2 regions of the Sphingomonas sp. J315 genome follow, and region 1 is predicted to be linked to the other one. Evidence: riboswitches for the same ligand, from Rfam matches in the RefSeq annotation. Region 1 holds a riboswitch; the other holds the start of a gene.
The links. Region 1 has a riboswitch for cobalamin ahead of LRS08_RS01260 (TonB-dependent receptor plug domain-containing protein). Riboswitches for the same ligand answer to the same signal wherever they lie in the genome.
Positions count from the first base shown of each region.

Region 2: another riboswitch for cobalamin. It lies ahead of LRS08_RS07870 (DUF1852 domain-containing protein); the one in region 1 lies ahead of LRS08_RS01260 (TonB-dependent receptor plug domain-containing protein).

Region 1 covers NZ_CP088296.1:225,323-232,908, reverse strand. Annotated here, with positions in the region: gene LRS08_RS01270 (iron ABC transporter permease) at 1-541, opposite strand, end outside; gene LRS08_RS01265 (ABC transporter substrate-binding protein) at 538-1,398, opposite strand; gene LRS08_RS01260 (TonB-dependent receptor plug domain-containing protein) at 1,398-3,335, opposite strand; cobalamin riboswitch at 3,514-3,733, opposite strand; gene LRS08_RS01255 (DUF1993 family protein) at 3,808-4,359, opposite strand; gene LRS08_RS01250 (c-type cytochrome) at 4,716-5,141, shown strand; partial or broken gene LRS08_RS01245 (sugar phosphate isomerase/epimerase) at 5,241-5,502, shown strand; gene LRS08_RS01240 (MFS transporter) at 5,526-6,827, shown strand; gene LRS08_RS01235 (hydroxypyruvate isomerase family protein) at 6,824-7,586, shown strand, end outside.
Region 2 covers NZ_CP088296.1:1,544,628-1,552,213, reverse strand. Annotated here, with positions in the region: gene LRS08_RS07885 (flavin reductase family protein) at 1-526, opposite strand, end outside; gene LRS08_RS07880 (bile acid:sodium symporter family protein) at 565-1,563, opposite strand; gene LRS08_RS07875 (methionine synthase) at 1,649-2,677, opposite strand; gene LRS08_RS07870 (DUF1852 domain-containing protein) at 2,708-3,694, opposite strand; cobalamin riboswitch at 3,822-4,045, opposite strand; gene LRS08_RS07865 (DUF3147 family protein) at 4,777-5,127, opposite strand; gene LRS08_RS07860 (copper resistance protein B) at 5,189-6,217, opposite strand; gene LRS08_RS07855 (copper resistance system multicopper oxidase) at 6,214-7,586, opposite strand, start outside.

The DNA.
Region 1 (7,586 bases):
GCGAACCCATCAGCCAGGTCATGATTTCATAGGCGGCATAGGGATTGGGCGCGAGGTTGAGCGCGAGGCTGATCCCCGCACCGGCAAGGCTGGAAATCGCAGCTCCCGCAAGGATCAGCGCCAGCGTTCCGCCGCCACGCGCGAGCAGCAGCGCCGCAAACCCCGCCGCCATCGCTCCGGCCAGCCCCGCCAGCGGCGCGGCGAGCGGCGCGACCGCAGCCAGCCCGTAATAGATCGCAATCACCGCACCGAGCGACGCGCCGCCCGAAATGCCGAGCAGCCCCGGTTCGGCCAGCGGATTTCGCAGCAACCCCTGCAACACCGCGCCCGACAGGCCGAGGATCGCCCCGGTCAGCACGCCGAGCAGCATGCGCGGCAGCCGGATTTCGGTGATGACCACCCCGGTCAGCCGCGCGGTCCCGCTGGCCTCGCCCCCCAGCCATCCGGCATAATCCAGCCCCAGCGTGCCGATGCCGAGCGAGGTCAGGCCAAGTGCGAGCGTCACCAGCGCCAGAACAGGGATCAGCAACCGCCCGCTCATCGGGTCGCCCTCTGCCGGTTTGCCGTTTCAAGCTGACCGCGCAGCTCCGCCGCCGCCTCGGCGATCAGCGGCGTGCCGCAGATATAGGCGCGCGGGCTGACCCCGACCTGTCGCCCGGCCCATTGCTTGCGGACCAGCGGATGCCGCGCAACGCGGTCGCGCAGGCTCTGGCCGACCACGCCGCCGACCGGCGCGACGAGGATATCGGGGTTGAGCGCCAGCAACGCCTCGACATCGGTGCCCGCGACACCCTCCTTCGCCGCGTTGCGCGCACCCGCCGCGTCGAGCACCGCGTCGTACAGCGCGCCCTCCCCGCGCGAGAGGCCGTCGCCGCTCCACGACGCGACGCGCAGGTTAAGCGCGGGACGGCGCGACAGCTCGGCCAGCCGCGCATCCATGCCCGCGATCAGCGCCTCGCCCCGCGCAACCGTCCCCAGCCGCGCGGCCAGCGCGCGCACCGTGGCGCGGATCTCGTCCAGGCTCTGCGGTTGTGCCACCTCGATCATCGGAAAGCCGAAGCGGCGCAGTGCAGCGCGGGTCGCCGCCGACCCAAAGCTGTCGGCGACAATCAGATCGGGCTGTTGCCGTACCACATCCTCGATCTCGCCGCGATTGACCGCGATGCCGCGCGCGCGCGCCGACATCAGCGACAGTAGCGGATCGCGCGACAGCCAGGTGACCGACGCGATCCGCTCGGGCGGGAGCAGCATCAGCACCAGCTGGTCGGTGCACTGGTTGATCGACATGACGCGCATTGGCAGTGCGGGCTTCGCACCGGCCACGGGTGGAGGCGCGCTGCCGGCCGAAACCGGCAGCGTCATCCCCGCGATCGCCAGCGCGATGCCGGCGCGCCGCATCACAGCTTGACCCGCACCCCGGCGAACGCGCCGACGCCCGGCGTCGCGAAGCTGAACACCTCTTCGTAATCGACGTCGAACAGGTTCTCGACCCGCCCGAACAGCTGGACCTTCTCTACCACCTCGAACGCGACGTTGAAATTCACCAGCGTGAACGGCTTCAGCGATACGCGCACCGGGGTATAGCTGGGGTCGGTGAAGGCGATATCGGTCATCCGCCCGTTATGCCGTACCGTCAGCGTGGTCGAAAGCCGCTCGTCGCTGCTGGTGTAGGTCGCGTTGAAGCTGGCGATGTCGCCCGGCCGCCGCACTTCCTCGACGCCACTCTCTTCCGCATTGAGATGCGTGTAGCTCGCGTCGAACCGCAGCTGCGGGATCGGGCGTGCGCTGAGGAACAGCTCGACGCCATGCTGCTTGGACAGGGTCGTGCGGTTGGCTGGCGTCGCGACGAAGGTCGGGGCGGGGTAGGTGGTGTAGATCTCGTCCTCGAGCGTCGAGTCGAAATAGGTCGCGCCGAACGTCACCGTATCGTCCGCGAGCGTTTGCTCGATGCCCGCTTCCCAGCCTTCCGACTTTTCCGGCTTCAGGTTCGGGTTGCCGATATAGACACCGTCAGAGAAGCCATAGAGCTCGTAATAGCCGGGATTCTTGACCCCGGTGCCATAAGCGACGCGCACGCGCGTGTCGGTGGGCAGGCGATAGCTGCCCTGTACACGCCAGGTTGTCGCGTCGTCGAAGCGGTTATTGTCGTCGTGACGGATCGAGCCACTTGCTGCGAAATCGCCCGCAGTCAGTTCATATTGCGCGACCAGTCCGAGATTATCGGTGGTCCGCTTGCCGGTGAAGGCATCCCACGGCGATCCGGTGCCGGGAGTGGTATTGCGGAACTCCTCACGCTCCAGATCGACCGCGCCGGTCAGCCGGTGGGTGACCGCGTCGCTGCCGAAGCGCAGGCTCGACACCAGCGAGCCCTTGTAGCGCTGGCCGGTATTGCCGAAATCGACGACGTCATTGGCGCGAAACATCGTCCGCTCGGTATCTGCGAACTGGCCGGAGAGCGTCGTGGTCCAGCGCCCGTCTAGTGCGCTGAACTGTGCGCTGAGCAGACCGTAAAGGCCACGGTTGCGGTAATGCACGCCGGGGCTGTCGATCGTATAGCCAAAGGTCGGGCTGGCGGGGTTCCCGTCGCTGTTGTTGGCATCCGCGTCGGTCACGCTGTAGCGCAGCACTCCGGTCAGCGTGAAGCTGTCCGACGGAGTCCAGTTGAACTTCCCGCTCAGCGCTGCGCTTTTCGACCCGATGTTGCGGGTGCCGGCGCGCGCCGTCGGGGTGCCGTCGGTGATGAAGCCCGTTGCCGACAGCGCATAGTCGAAACTGCCCGAAGCACCCGCGGCGCGTGCCGCCGCGCTGACGGTGCCGAACGACCCGCCCTCGATCCGCGCGCTGAACCCCGGTGCCTCGCGACCCGACAGCGTCAGATAATGGATCACGCCGCCGATCGCGTCGGACCCATAGAGCGAGGATTGCTGACCGCGCAGCACCTCGACCCGCGCGGCGCTGTCGGCCAGTACGCCGCTATAGTCGAACTCGCCCTGGAACGGGTCGGATACCTCGATCCCGTCGATCAGGGTCAGGACATGATTGCCCTCGGTCCCGCGAATGCGGATCTGCGTCAGCCCGCCGATCTGGCGGCTGACCGCCACGCCCGGTACGTCCCGCAGCACATCGGACAGGTTGCGTGTCTGACGCTGTTCCAGCGCTTGCGCGTCGATGACGGTGGCCGATCCGCCGATCTGCTCGATGGGAACGGCCTCGCCGGAGCGCGAGGCAGTGACGACGACGGTCTCGCTCGAGACTTCGGCGACGGCGGTTTCGCCCGCAATGGCGGGCGACGCCGCAGCGATGGCGAGCGTGGAAACGGACAGCAACTTCAACATGGGACATCCCCCGGCGCCGAGCAACGAGGGCAGGGGCCTGGCCATCCGCAGGCGGATGACGGGCGTCAATGCATCAAACGGGCGCATGATCGCCTGACGCACGACACCGCAGCGGCCCCCGCCGCTAGGTTCGTCGCTCAGACGGAGGACCGTGCCGTGGCCATTCCCTGGACCAAGGCAAGAGCGACCATGCGCCGGCAGGTCTCCTGGCTCGCGGGTCAGGGCAGGATGCACGGCCTTCCCGGACGATTGTCCAGTGGCTGTTCCCTCGAAGGGGAACCAGTGCATCGCGCTCGCCGCTTACAGTTGCAGGGACAGCCACGGAATTGGGCGAAAAACCGCCCGCACCGCATTCCCGTTTAAGCCCCTTGCGGGGCACCGGCGCGATCATGAAGCGCGGGGTCGCCCCCATGCTTCGAGCGGGTCTTTAGGACCGGTTCGAGGCGCCCGCAAGCATTATATAAAGAATTCTTTATATCGTTTCCGGGCGCAGGAAGCGGAACATGTGTGCGACATAATCGACCTTGCCCAACTCTACTCCCTGCGCGCGCAGGATCGCATAAGCGGTCATCAGGTGGAAATAGAATTGCGGCAGCGCCCAGTCGCGGACGAACTGCTCGGCGGTCAGGTCGAACACCATCCCCTGGGGCAGCGCATGGGCGATGGGGGCGCCGGGGTCGATATCGGGCATATCGCTGCCGACTTGCTCCAGCAGCGCCAGCGTCTCACCAATCCGCGCCCGCGCATCGGCAATGGTGCCGGGATGTTCGCCCCCGTTGCGGCCTTCATCGAGCAGTTCGGAGAGCGACGCGGGAAATGCCTCGCCGCGCAGACGGTACACGCCTTCCTGTGCCTGGACACAGGCAAAGCGGATCTGCGTCGCCAGCGGAAACATGTCCGGTGCCAGCCGTGCCGCCATCAGCGCTTCAGTGACGCAGCCCTGCTCCTCGGCCTTGGCGAGCCACGCCGAAAGTGCGCGCAGCATCTGGCCATAGGTTGGGACGATCAAAGCGGATGGGGTCATTCGCGGCTCCGTTTCAGATGGTTGGGCGGGCGACCTAAGACAAGAGAGCGATGCGCGCCAGCGGGCTTCGATATGCACTTGTCCAAGGGCCGGGGTCAGAGCGGCTCCAGCGAAGTCCATTTCTGCGCACCGCGATGATTCTCGATCATCGCGTCGACGAACCACGGTACGCAGCCCGTCCGCGTCTCGCGGAGGCGTGGCGATGCCTGGTCTCGTACCGATCGGGCGAGATTGCGGTACAGATTGGCGAAATCTGTGGAAATGTGGTCCCCAAAGCTTTCTCCCCCATAGATTTCGGTGAACCGTGCGCGTCAGGCTTGCGCTCGGCACCGGCAACCGCTTAGATACTGTCAACGATGTCAGCCGACTGGTTGTCACACTCGGAGGGGATAGTGAAATCTCTCATCGCACTGCCCCTCGTGGCGGTAATATGTGGCGTGGTAGCGCTAACGGCCGGTTCTCCGAGCGTGCGTGCGCGTCCAGTCCAGGATGGCGCTCAGGCATTTGCCGCGTGCCGCGCCTGCCATACGCTTGCCCCAGGCGGGAAGAGCGTGATGGGTCCCAATCTCAACAAGCTGTTCGGGCGGAAGGCGGGATCGGCTCCCGGGTTTAATTACAGCCCCGCGCTCAAGCAATCCGGCATTGTCTGGGATGCGAAGACCCTCGACCAATATCTCGCCGCCCCCACCACGAAGGTGCCCGGGTCGCGGATGGTGATGAAGGTGGCCGATCCCGCGCGTCGGGCCGCGCTGATCGCCTATCTGAAGGCCGAAACAAAATAGCTGTGCCTGTGGGGGAGATGTCATGAGGGGTCCGGCGGTTTTCCTCGCACAGTTTATGGGCGATGCTGCGCCGTTCGACACCTTGCCCTCCGCCGCGCGCTGGATGGCGGAGGCCGGTTGTGTCGGTCGCTTGGCGACGGACAGGTCGATTTCGGCGGAATCTTTTCGGAACTCACGCAATGTGGCTATGCCTGCTGGGCGGCGCTCGAACGGGAAAGCTGCCTCAAGCATCCCGAGGACGGCGCGCGAAGGCGCACCGTTCATCGCCGCGCACATGATCCGCAAGGCGGACAAGGCATTCGACGATTTCGCCGGTGGCAGCGATCCGGGGCTCAACCGGGCGATGCTGGGGCTGGCATAAATACAAAAGGGGGGGATGCAGCGATGGCCGAGAGATATCATAAGGGGCGGCTGTTCTGGCTGGGCATATTGGCGCTTTTTACCGCGGCGGCGGGGCTCGCCATTCGCGGCGCCATCGCCAGCGGGCTCAAGGCGGAGTGGATCGATCCGGTCGCGCCGTTGCAAGCGGGTGAGCTGATCGCCGCCGCCCTGGGCGCGGCATTCCTGAGCTTTGCAATCACCCTGTTCGTCGCGAGCGCATTTCTCGACCAGATCGGCATGAAGCGCTGCCTGGTCGCTGCCGGGCTGTGCTTCTTCGCCGGGCCGCTGCTGATCGTCACCGCGGGCCATCTGGCGACCGGCATGACGATCTACACGATCGTGTGGGTCGGGATGCTGCTCAGCGGGATCGGCTGGGGACTGACAGAGGCGGCGATCAACCCGCTGACGACGCAACTCTATCCCGATGACGCGACCCACCGGCTCAATGTGCTCCACGCCTGGTTCCCCGGCGGCATCATCATCGGTGGCCTGGCCGGTTTCTTCCTGTCGGCTACCCTGTCCTGGCAGGGGATCATGGCGCTGGTGATGATTCCGGCGGCCGCGACGATCCTGATGGCGGCAACCACAAATTTCCCGCCGCCGCTGCGCAGCGAAAGCGGCGTGACCTTCGGCCAGATGATCGGCGAGGTGTTTCGCCGCCCGAGCTTCTTCATCTGGTTCGGCGCGATGTTCCTGACCGCCGCGTCCGAACTCGCGCCCGGCCAGTGGATCGACGTCGCCCTGTCCAACCGCGTCGGCATGCGCGGCATCCTGCTGCTGGTGTACGTCAACGCGCTGATGTTCGTGTTCCGCCATTTCGCGGGGCGGCTGGCGAACAGGATCTCCAACCCCGGCCTGCTGTGGGTGTCGAGCTTGCTCGCCGGCATCGGGCTGTTCATGCTGTCGCAGGCGCAGTCGCCGGTTGCCGCGATCATCGCCTCTACCGTCTGGGGCCTGGGCGTATGCGTGATGTGGCCGACGATGCTCGCCTCGGTCGCGGAACGCTATCCGCGCGGCGGGGCGTGGGCGATGGGGCTGGTCGGATCGGCCGGCGCGCTCGCCAGCTTCTTCGTGCTGCCGCAGCTGGGCGCGATGTTCGACCAGGCGAAGATCGAGTTCGCGGGCGGGCCGGAGGCATTCGCCGCGCTGACGGGTGCAGCCAAGCTGGCGGTCGAAGATGCGGCGGCTTCGGTGTCGTTCCAGAAGCTCGCGATCCTACCCGCGATCCTGCTCGTTGTGTTCGGCTTCATCTGGCTGCGCGAACGCGGCAAGTCGCGCGCACAGCTAGCGGGTGAAGCGGCGTGAAGTTGACGCGGCGCTCCGTCCTCGCCGCCGGTGCCGCCACGGCGGGTGCGGCGGCGATGGCGCACGCCGCGACGCAATCGAATGCGCCGCGCTTCTCGCTCGGCTATGCGCCGCATGAGGGTAGCTTCAGGAGTCGGGGCAGTCGGCTGGAGCAGATCGCCTTTGCCGCCGATCAGGGCTTTACCGCCTGGGAGGATAACGAGGCCGCCGCTCGCCCCGTCGAAGAGCAAACCGCGATGGCCAGGGTGCTGCACCAGCGCGGCATGACGATGGGCGTGTTCGTCGCGTCGATGCCCAAATGGGCGCAGTCGCGACCGGTGCTCGGGGCGAATGACGATGGCGATCGCACGGCGTTTCTCGCTGATATCCGCGCGTCGATCGACGTCGCCAAGCGCCTCAATGCGAAGTGGATGACGGTCGTCCCAGGCTTTCTCGACCGCCGCGTGCCGATCGACATCCAGACGGGCCGGGTGATCGACACGATGCGCCGTGCCGCCGACATTGTCGCCCCGCACGGGTTGGTGATGGTGATGGAACCGCTCAATACCCTCGTCGACCATCCCGGCGTGTTCCTGCAGACGGTGCCCCAGGGCTATGCCATCGCGCGCGGGGTCGACAGCCCGGCGGTGAAGATCCTCGCCGACCTCTATCATGAGCAGATCCAGGCCGGACATCTCATCCGCACCATGGACAGTTGCTGGAGCGAGATCGCCTATCTCCAGTTCGGCGACAATCCTGGCCGCAAGGAGCCGGGCACCG
Region 2 (7,586 bases), 1.3 Mb from region 1:
GCCCTGAAGATGGCAATGAACAGTGCATCTGATCGACGGGCGCAAGAGTGTGGAAGTCGCTGGAGTGGAAGACGAGAGGCATGACCGCGTTGGCCACCGATGCGCGATGAAGGCGAAACAGGACGATGTCGTGGTCTCCGGCAGGTATCTCCCGCTCGAGTGCGCATTCGAGCCAGGCTGTCGCACCGGCGAGGAACAGCCCGCCGTTGGTGGTCACGTCATAATCCAGCCCCTCAAACCGGTCGTCGCTGCGCTGCGATAGCTGACGCGCGACTGCGGCGTGCCCGTGGCCCAGAAATGAGATTCCGATCCGGTCGCACCCGCGCAATTGCTGCCAGGTCCACGACCCGTGCTTGATGCACACCGAGACCAATGCGGGCTTGAGCGAGATCGCCACGAAGGCGCTTGCGGTCATGCCGATCGGCTGGTCCCCATTCATCGCGCACAATGCCGTGACGCCGGTCGGGAACCGGCCGAACAGCTGGCGCAGATCGCTGTCGTCGTCGATATCGCGGAGGATGGTCATAGGGTTTGATCCTTGACTGACGGCTGGATGAATCGGGGTCATGCCGCGGCTGTGACCATCGGCACGGCTTGTTCGGGGCGCAGGCTGTAGCGCCGGGCGAGCGCGGCGCAGATCATCAGCTGCATCTGGTGGTACAGCATCAGCGGCAGGACGATCAGGCCAACAGTGCTGGCCGGAAAGAGGATGTTCGCCATCGGCAGTCCGCTCGCCATGCTCTTTTGCGATCCACAGAACGCGATCGTGACTTCATCCTCGACCGGCAGGCGCGACAGGCGAGCGGCCGCAGTCGTGAAGACGAGGGCGATCGACAGCAGCAGCAGATCGAGCAGGATGACCAGCGCAATGCTCTGCGGCGTCACCTTGCTCCAGATGCCCGCGACCACGCCCGCGCTGAACGCCGCATAGACGACCAGCAGGATCGATCCGCGATCGACCAGCATCGTCAGCGTCTTCTGGCGGGTGAACCAGTCGCCGACCAGCGGGCGCGCCAACTGGCCGATGATGAAGGGCAGCAGGATCTGCAGCGCGATCTCGCGCACCGCGTCGAGCGAAATGCCGCCGCTATTGGTGGTCAGCAGCAGTGCCGCGAGCACAGGCGTGATCACCACCCCGGCTAGGTTCGACAGCGACGCGCAGCACAGCGCCGCCGGGACATTGCCGCGCGCGATTGAGGTCAGCGCGATCGACGATTGCACCGTGGAGGGCAACAGGCACAGGAACATCAGGCCGGTGACCAGCCCGCTATCCAGAACGCCCCCCGCCAGAGCGATCAACGCGAACCCGATCACCGGGAAGGCGAGGAAGGTGGTGGCAAAGACCAGACCCTGCAGGCGCCAATGGGCGATGCCCTGCCAGATCGCCTGCCGCGAAATCTTCGCGCCATAGATGAAGAACAGCAGCGCGATCGCGGCGTGCACGACATGATCAAGCACCTCTTTCCCGACGCCCCGCGCGGGAATGATCGCGGCCACCGCGACCATCGCCATGATCGCGAAGATATAGGGATCGAGCCGCGGGCGGCGCAGAAGAGCGTTCATCGAATATTCCTGAATCGAGCACGCGACCGCGCCCGGATACGCCGTCCGGCGATGCCGTGTGGGCATCGCCGGACCCGATTTTTGCTTACGCCGCCAGTTCCTTGCGGACGATCTCCGCACCCGCACCCAGCGCCCTCAGCTTGCCGTTCGCAACCGCACGCGACAGCGGCGCCATGCCGCAGTTGGTGGCGGGGATGAGCTTGTCGGCATCGACGAAGCGCAACGCGTTGCGCAGCGTCGCCGCGACCTCTTCGGGCGTCTCGACCGTGTCGGTCGCCACGTCGATCGCGCCGACCATCACCTTCTTGCCGCGAATGAGCTCGATCAGGTCCATCGGTACGCGCGAACACTGGCATTCGAGGCTGACGATATCGATCGTCGACTTCTGCAAATTGGGGAAGATTTCCTCATATTGCCGCCATTCGGAGCCGAGCGTCTTCTTCCAGTCGGTGTTAGCCTTGATGCCATAGCCATAGCAGATGTGGACCGCGGTCTCACACTTCAGCCCCTCGGCGGCGCGCTCCAGAGTCTTGATGCCCCAGTCGTTCGCCTCGTCGAAAAAGACGTTGAACGCCGGTTCGTCGAACTGGACAATATCGACGCCTGCGGCTTCCAGCTCCTTCGCCTCTTCGTTGAGGATGCAGGCGAATTCCCAGGCGAGCTTCTCACGGCTCTTATAGTGATCGTCGTACAACGTATCGATCATCGTCATCGGACCGGGCAGCGTCCATTTGATCGGCCCGTCGGTCTGCGCGCGCAGGTACTTGGCATCCTCGACGAACACCGACCTGGGCCGCGACACCGCGCCCACCACCGACGGCACGCTGGCGTCGTAGCGGTTGCGGATGCGCATGACCTGCTTCTTTTCCCAATCGACGCCTTCCAGATGCTCGATGAAGGTGGTGACAAAATGCTGGCGCGTCTGTTCGCCATCGCCGACGATGTCGATACCCGCCTTTTTCTGATCATCGACCGCAAGGCGCAGCGCGTCCTGCTTGGCGGCGACAAGTTCTTCGCCTTCATGCTTCCACGCGGCCCACAGCTTCTCGGGCTCAGCGAGCCAGGAGGGCTTGGGCAGACTGCCCGCGGTCGTCGTGGGCAACAACATCGTCATGTTCGAAAATACCTTTGAATTCAGGGGAGATCAGGCGGCGAAACTGGCCGACCATTGTTCAAGCGCTGCGCGATAGGGCTTGATGAACCGCTCTTCGGCGAACTTGCCCTGTTCAAACGCGAGCCGGCTACGCTCCTCGCGGTCATAGACGATGCGGGTCAGCGAATAGTCCTGGTATTTCAGGCTAGGCCGATACTGTTCCGCCGCTACCGAATTGGCGTTGTAGATCTCGGGGCGATAGATGCGCTGGAACGTGTCCATCGTCGCAATCGTGCTGACCAGCTCGAGGTTGGTATAGTCGCCCAGCAGGTCGCCGATATGGTAGAAGGCGAAGGGCGCGGCGCTGTTGCGCGGCATGAAGTAGCGGACCTTCATCCCCATCTTCGCGAAATAGTCGTCGGTCGCCGAGAACTCGTCATTCTCATATTCAAAGCCCAGGATCGGGTGCTCGTTGCCGGTACGCTGATAGGTCTTGTTGCTCGACACGCTGAGACAGATCACAGGCGGCTTGCTGAACGTTGCGCGATACGCTTCCGACTTCAGGAAATGCTTGAACAGATTGCCGTGAAGGTCGCCGAACCCTTCTGGCGTGCCCGAGTTGGGATGCGCCTTGCTATGTTCGGGCAGCACGACGCTGAAGTCGTAATCGCGGATGTAGGAGGAAAAATTGTTCCCGACGATGCCGTCCATCCGCGCTCTGGTCTTCTTGTCGATGATCGTGGTCCTGAGGATCTCGATCAGCGGGAACGCATCCTGAGCGCCGTTGGCGGCGACATGCATCTCGGCGGTGATGATGGTGAGCTCGAGCGCGTAGCGATCGCCCGCCGGATTGTCCCAGTGCACCAGTGAATTGAAGCGGTTGTCGATCATGCGCAGCGTGTTGCGCAGATTTTCCTCACGGCGCTCACCCCGCGCCAGATTGGCGAAGTTGGTCGTGATCCGCGTATTGTCGGCCGGCCGATACTCTTCGTCGAACGGAATGCTCTTGAGCGTGAAGGTGAAGGCGCTGTCGGTCATGGTCGGTACCCCAAACTGCATGTGCGGGCAGGAGGGCCGAAGGAAGAACGCGCACGATGGACAGGCGACGGCGGACAGCCGCAAGCCCTGCGTCAAGCGCGATCCACCGGAGACACCCCCGTCCGAGGAACGTTATCGCGTCGGAGGCAGGTCTCCTGGCTCACGGGTCGTCGCGGTGGTTCCGGCCTTCCCGAGCGTCTTGCGGACGCTCAGTGGCACAAAATGGAACCGCCACTCGCCGCTTACAGTTGCGGGGGCAGCGCCGGAATCTGCCCAGAAGGACATCACCGGCTTCCCGTCTTAGCCCCGCCGTCGTGCCTGAGGCGGGGAACCTCGACGCGCCCTTTCAACACAATCGAAACTACGCTGTCAATCCTGATATAAAGATATCTTTATATCGTTATGAGATTGTGCTGCGCGGCGATTGTCATGCGGGAATTGATGATTGACATATCGACGGGTGCGGCCGGTCGAGAGCGTGACGCACAAGGGTCGACCAACGACATGGTCCGCAATCGGGGCGAGATCGAGAGCCATGCTCTCGGACCGCAGACCCACTGCGAGGTGATGATCGAGCGGAAGACGGCAGTGTTCAGAAACGGAGTTCTGGCGCAATCGGCTTACGTGCGTCGGCTTTGCCCACTGCCGTACCCGAAAATAGACAGGCTGCTGACGGCCTAATTCGAGTTGTACGCGCACCACCCGCTACGATGTCTGCTTATGCCGCTCCGGCGGCCACAAGCCGCCAGTCCGGTTGCGGCCCATTTTCGGCCATCGCCCGGCAGGGGTAGCGAACGGCGGGATGTGGGCCGTAAGCGGTCTGGCGGCTTTTGGCAGGACGAACCACGAAAGCAGCCATCGCGTGACTTGCGCGGACAGTGGGTAGATCCCCGCCAAGAGGCTAGTGGATTTCTGCGTTTCAATCCGCTCAACTGCTAGAGGTTATCTCCGACCATCGGTCGCTAGAGGTCAGGTGGATTCGGGGTGGCGACCAAGGCTTATGCGCTTGCTCAATATACATTGCCTCGAACCGGTAAGCTGGATTCGCTAATCTGGCATCGCGAGGTCATGAAGTAGCCGCCTTAAAGCCGGACCCCGAATCGTCCCAGCACAACCGTCATCCCCGCATAGAGCAGCACCGTCAGCACGCATCCGGCTGCGAGCGACGGCAAGAAACCGACGCCACGCTTGAGTAACAGTGGGATCACCAAGAACATCGGCAGGCTGGGAAGCACATACCAGAAGGTCGCGAGTGCGTGATCGGCCATCAGCGTTATGTCGGGTTTGTCGCGCCAGAGCCAGATCATGCCGAGGACAGAGACCAGCGGCAGCGACGCGACCAGCGCGCCGAAGCCGGGGGAGCGGCGGGCGATCTCCGAGACGAGCGCGATGAGCACGCCGGAAATCGCCGCCTTGATTGCTAGGTAGAGCATCAGACCTCCTGAACCGCGCTATGCGCATGCGCCACCATCTTCAGCCCTGCACCTATAACCTTCAGAACCAGGCACGGACCCCCAGGACGAGACTGGTCGCATGCGTATCCTCGCCGGACGCACGCGCGAAGGATGCGGTTCGTCCAAACTTTCGCTCATGCACGATGCCTACATAGGGCGCGAACTCGCGCGCGATCTCGTAGCGCAGACGGAGCCCCGCCTCGGCGCTCGAGAACCCGCCCCCGATGCCGAGCGCCGGGATGTCCTGTGCCGATAGCTCGAACTCGATCTTCGGCTGAAGGATCAGGCGCTGGGTCAGACGCTGGTCATATTCCGCCGACGCACTGGCGCGCAGTTCCCCCTGTGTCGAGAGCGACAGATAGGCATCGACCTCAAACCAATAGGGCGCGAGCCCTTCGATGCCGATCACGGCATGGGTCCGGTCGGGACCATGACCAATCTCCTGTCTCAGACCGCCCTGAAGATTGAAATAGGGGCCGATCGCGCGTGAGTAGAGCGCCTTGAAATCAACGCCTTCGATCGCCTCGCCAAAGGTGCCTTCGCCTTCAGCCTTCAACGCGAGGCGGTTGATGTCACCGCCGAACCATGCGTCGGTCTCGAAACGATATCCTTCATGTCCCTTGGCGATGGTCAGCTCGGCCAGATCGATCGTCACCTTGCTGAACGTGCCGCCACCGTGATGGCGGCGCAGGTCGTCGCGGGTCGGCTGCATCGCCTCGCGGCCCCAGACGCGGTCGGCATAGTTCGCCGCGACGGGGGCGGGTGCCGGGCCAGTGCCCGGCGCCAGGTCGGTGCCGACCGCATCCTCTGCCGGTGCCGCGTCCTTGGGTGTGCAGTGCCCCATTTTTGCGTGTTCGGGGGGACAATCCGGGTCGTTCGTGGGGGGGCTCGCCGGCGCCTTGGTATCAGGCATCTGGCAATGCCCCATCGCCGCATGCTCTGGCGTGCAGGCTGACGCGGCCTGAGCCTCAGCCTTGGGAGCCGCCATCGGCGGCATCGTCTGTCCGGCGGGCGCAAGACCCATGGCAGAAACAAAGCCGGTCCCGGCGAGAAGTAGGCTGCCGATCATGCCGCGTCCTCCTGCGGGCGCACGGTCACGACCTGCATCATCCCGGCATGCATGTGATAGAGCATGTGGCAGTGGAACGCCCAGTCGCCCACTGCGTCGGCGGTGAAGTCGAAGGCAGCGGTGCCGCCAGGCTGAACGTTGACGGTGTGCTTGCGCGGCGAATGGTCGCCATGCCCCGTCACCAGCTCGAAGAAATGTCCGTGCAGATGGATCGGGTGGGTCATCATCGTGTCGTTGACCAGGGTGACCCGGACGCGTTCGCCTTCGGTGAACGGGATCGGGGCGCCAACCTCGGACAGCTTCTCGCCATCGAATGCCCACATATAGCGTTCCATATTGCCGGTCAGGTGGATGCGCACTTCGCGCTCAGGGCCGCGAATGTCGGGGTTTCGATCGAGCGCGACCAGATCACGATAATTGAGAACGCGATGGCCGACATCGTCCAGCCCCTGTCCAGGTTCGCCCATCCGATCGACTGGCATCGGCGAGATCGACTGGACCGTCGGCGTCTTGGCAACGTCAGGCGCGACCGAGAAATCGCGCATCGAATGCTTCATCGCGGTGCCAGCGCTGTGTTCCGCGCCGTCGCCGCTTGGCATCGTGCAATGGCCCATGGCCGCATGCTCAGGCGTGCAGGCGGCAGCGCCATGACCGCCCATGCCACCCATTCCCATATCCTTCATCGTCGCCAGCGGTCGCTTGCGCAGCGGTGGCACCGGTGCGCGCATGCCGGGCCGAGGTGCCAGCGTCGCGACCCCCATTCCCGAGCGATCAACCGTCTCGGCGACGAAGGTGTAGGCGCGGTCCTCGCTCGGCTCGACGATCACGTCATAGGTTTCTGCGACCGCGATCTGGAACTCGTCGACCGCAACGGGGCGCACATTCATTCCGTCCGCCTGCACGATGCTGAGCTTCAGCCCCGGAATGCGCAGGTTGAATGTCGTCATCGCCGACGCATTGACGATGCGCAGCCGCACCCGCTCGCCCGGTCGAAACAGGCCGGTCCAGTTCTCTTTCGGGCCATGGCCGTTGACGAGGTAAGTGTATGTCGCGCCGGTGACGTCAGAAATATCGGTCGGGTCCATCCGCATCTTGCCCCAGGCCATCCGCTCGGCGGCCGACATCGCTTCGCCGTCGGTCGCGGTCAGCTTCTGGTGGTTGAAGTAACCGCCCATCTGCTTGAGCTTCTGGAAGATCCGGTGCGGATGCATGAAGCTGTAGTCGGACAGCACGATCACATGCTCGCGATCGGACTGGATCGGATCATCGCCTTCGGGATCGATCACGATCGGGCCGTAATGGCCCATCTGCTCCTGCAACCCCGAATGGCTGTGATACCAGTAGGTGCCTGCCTGAACGATCGGGAACT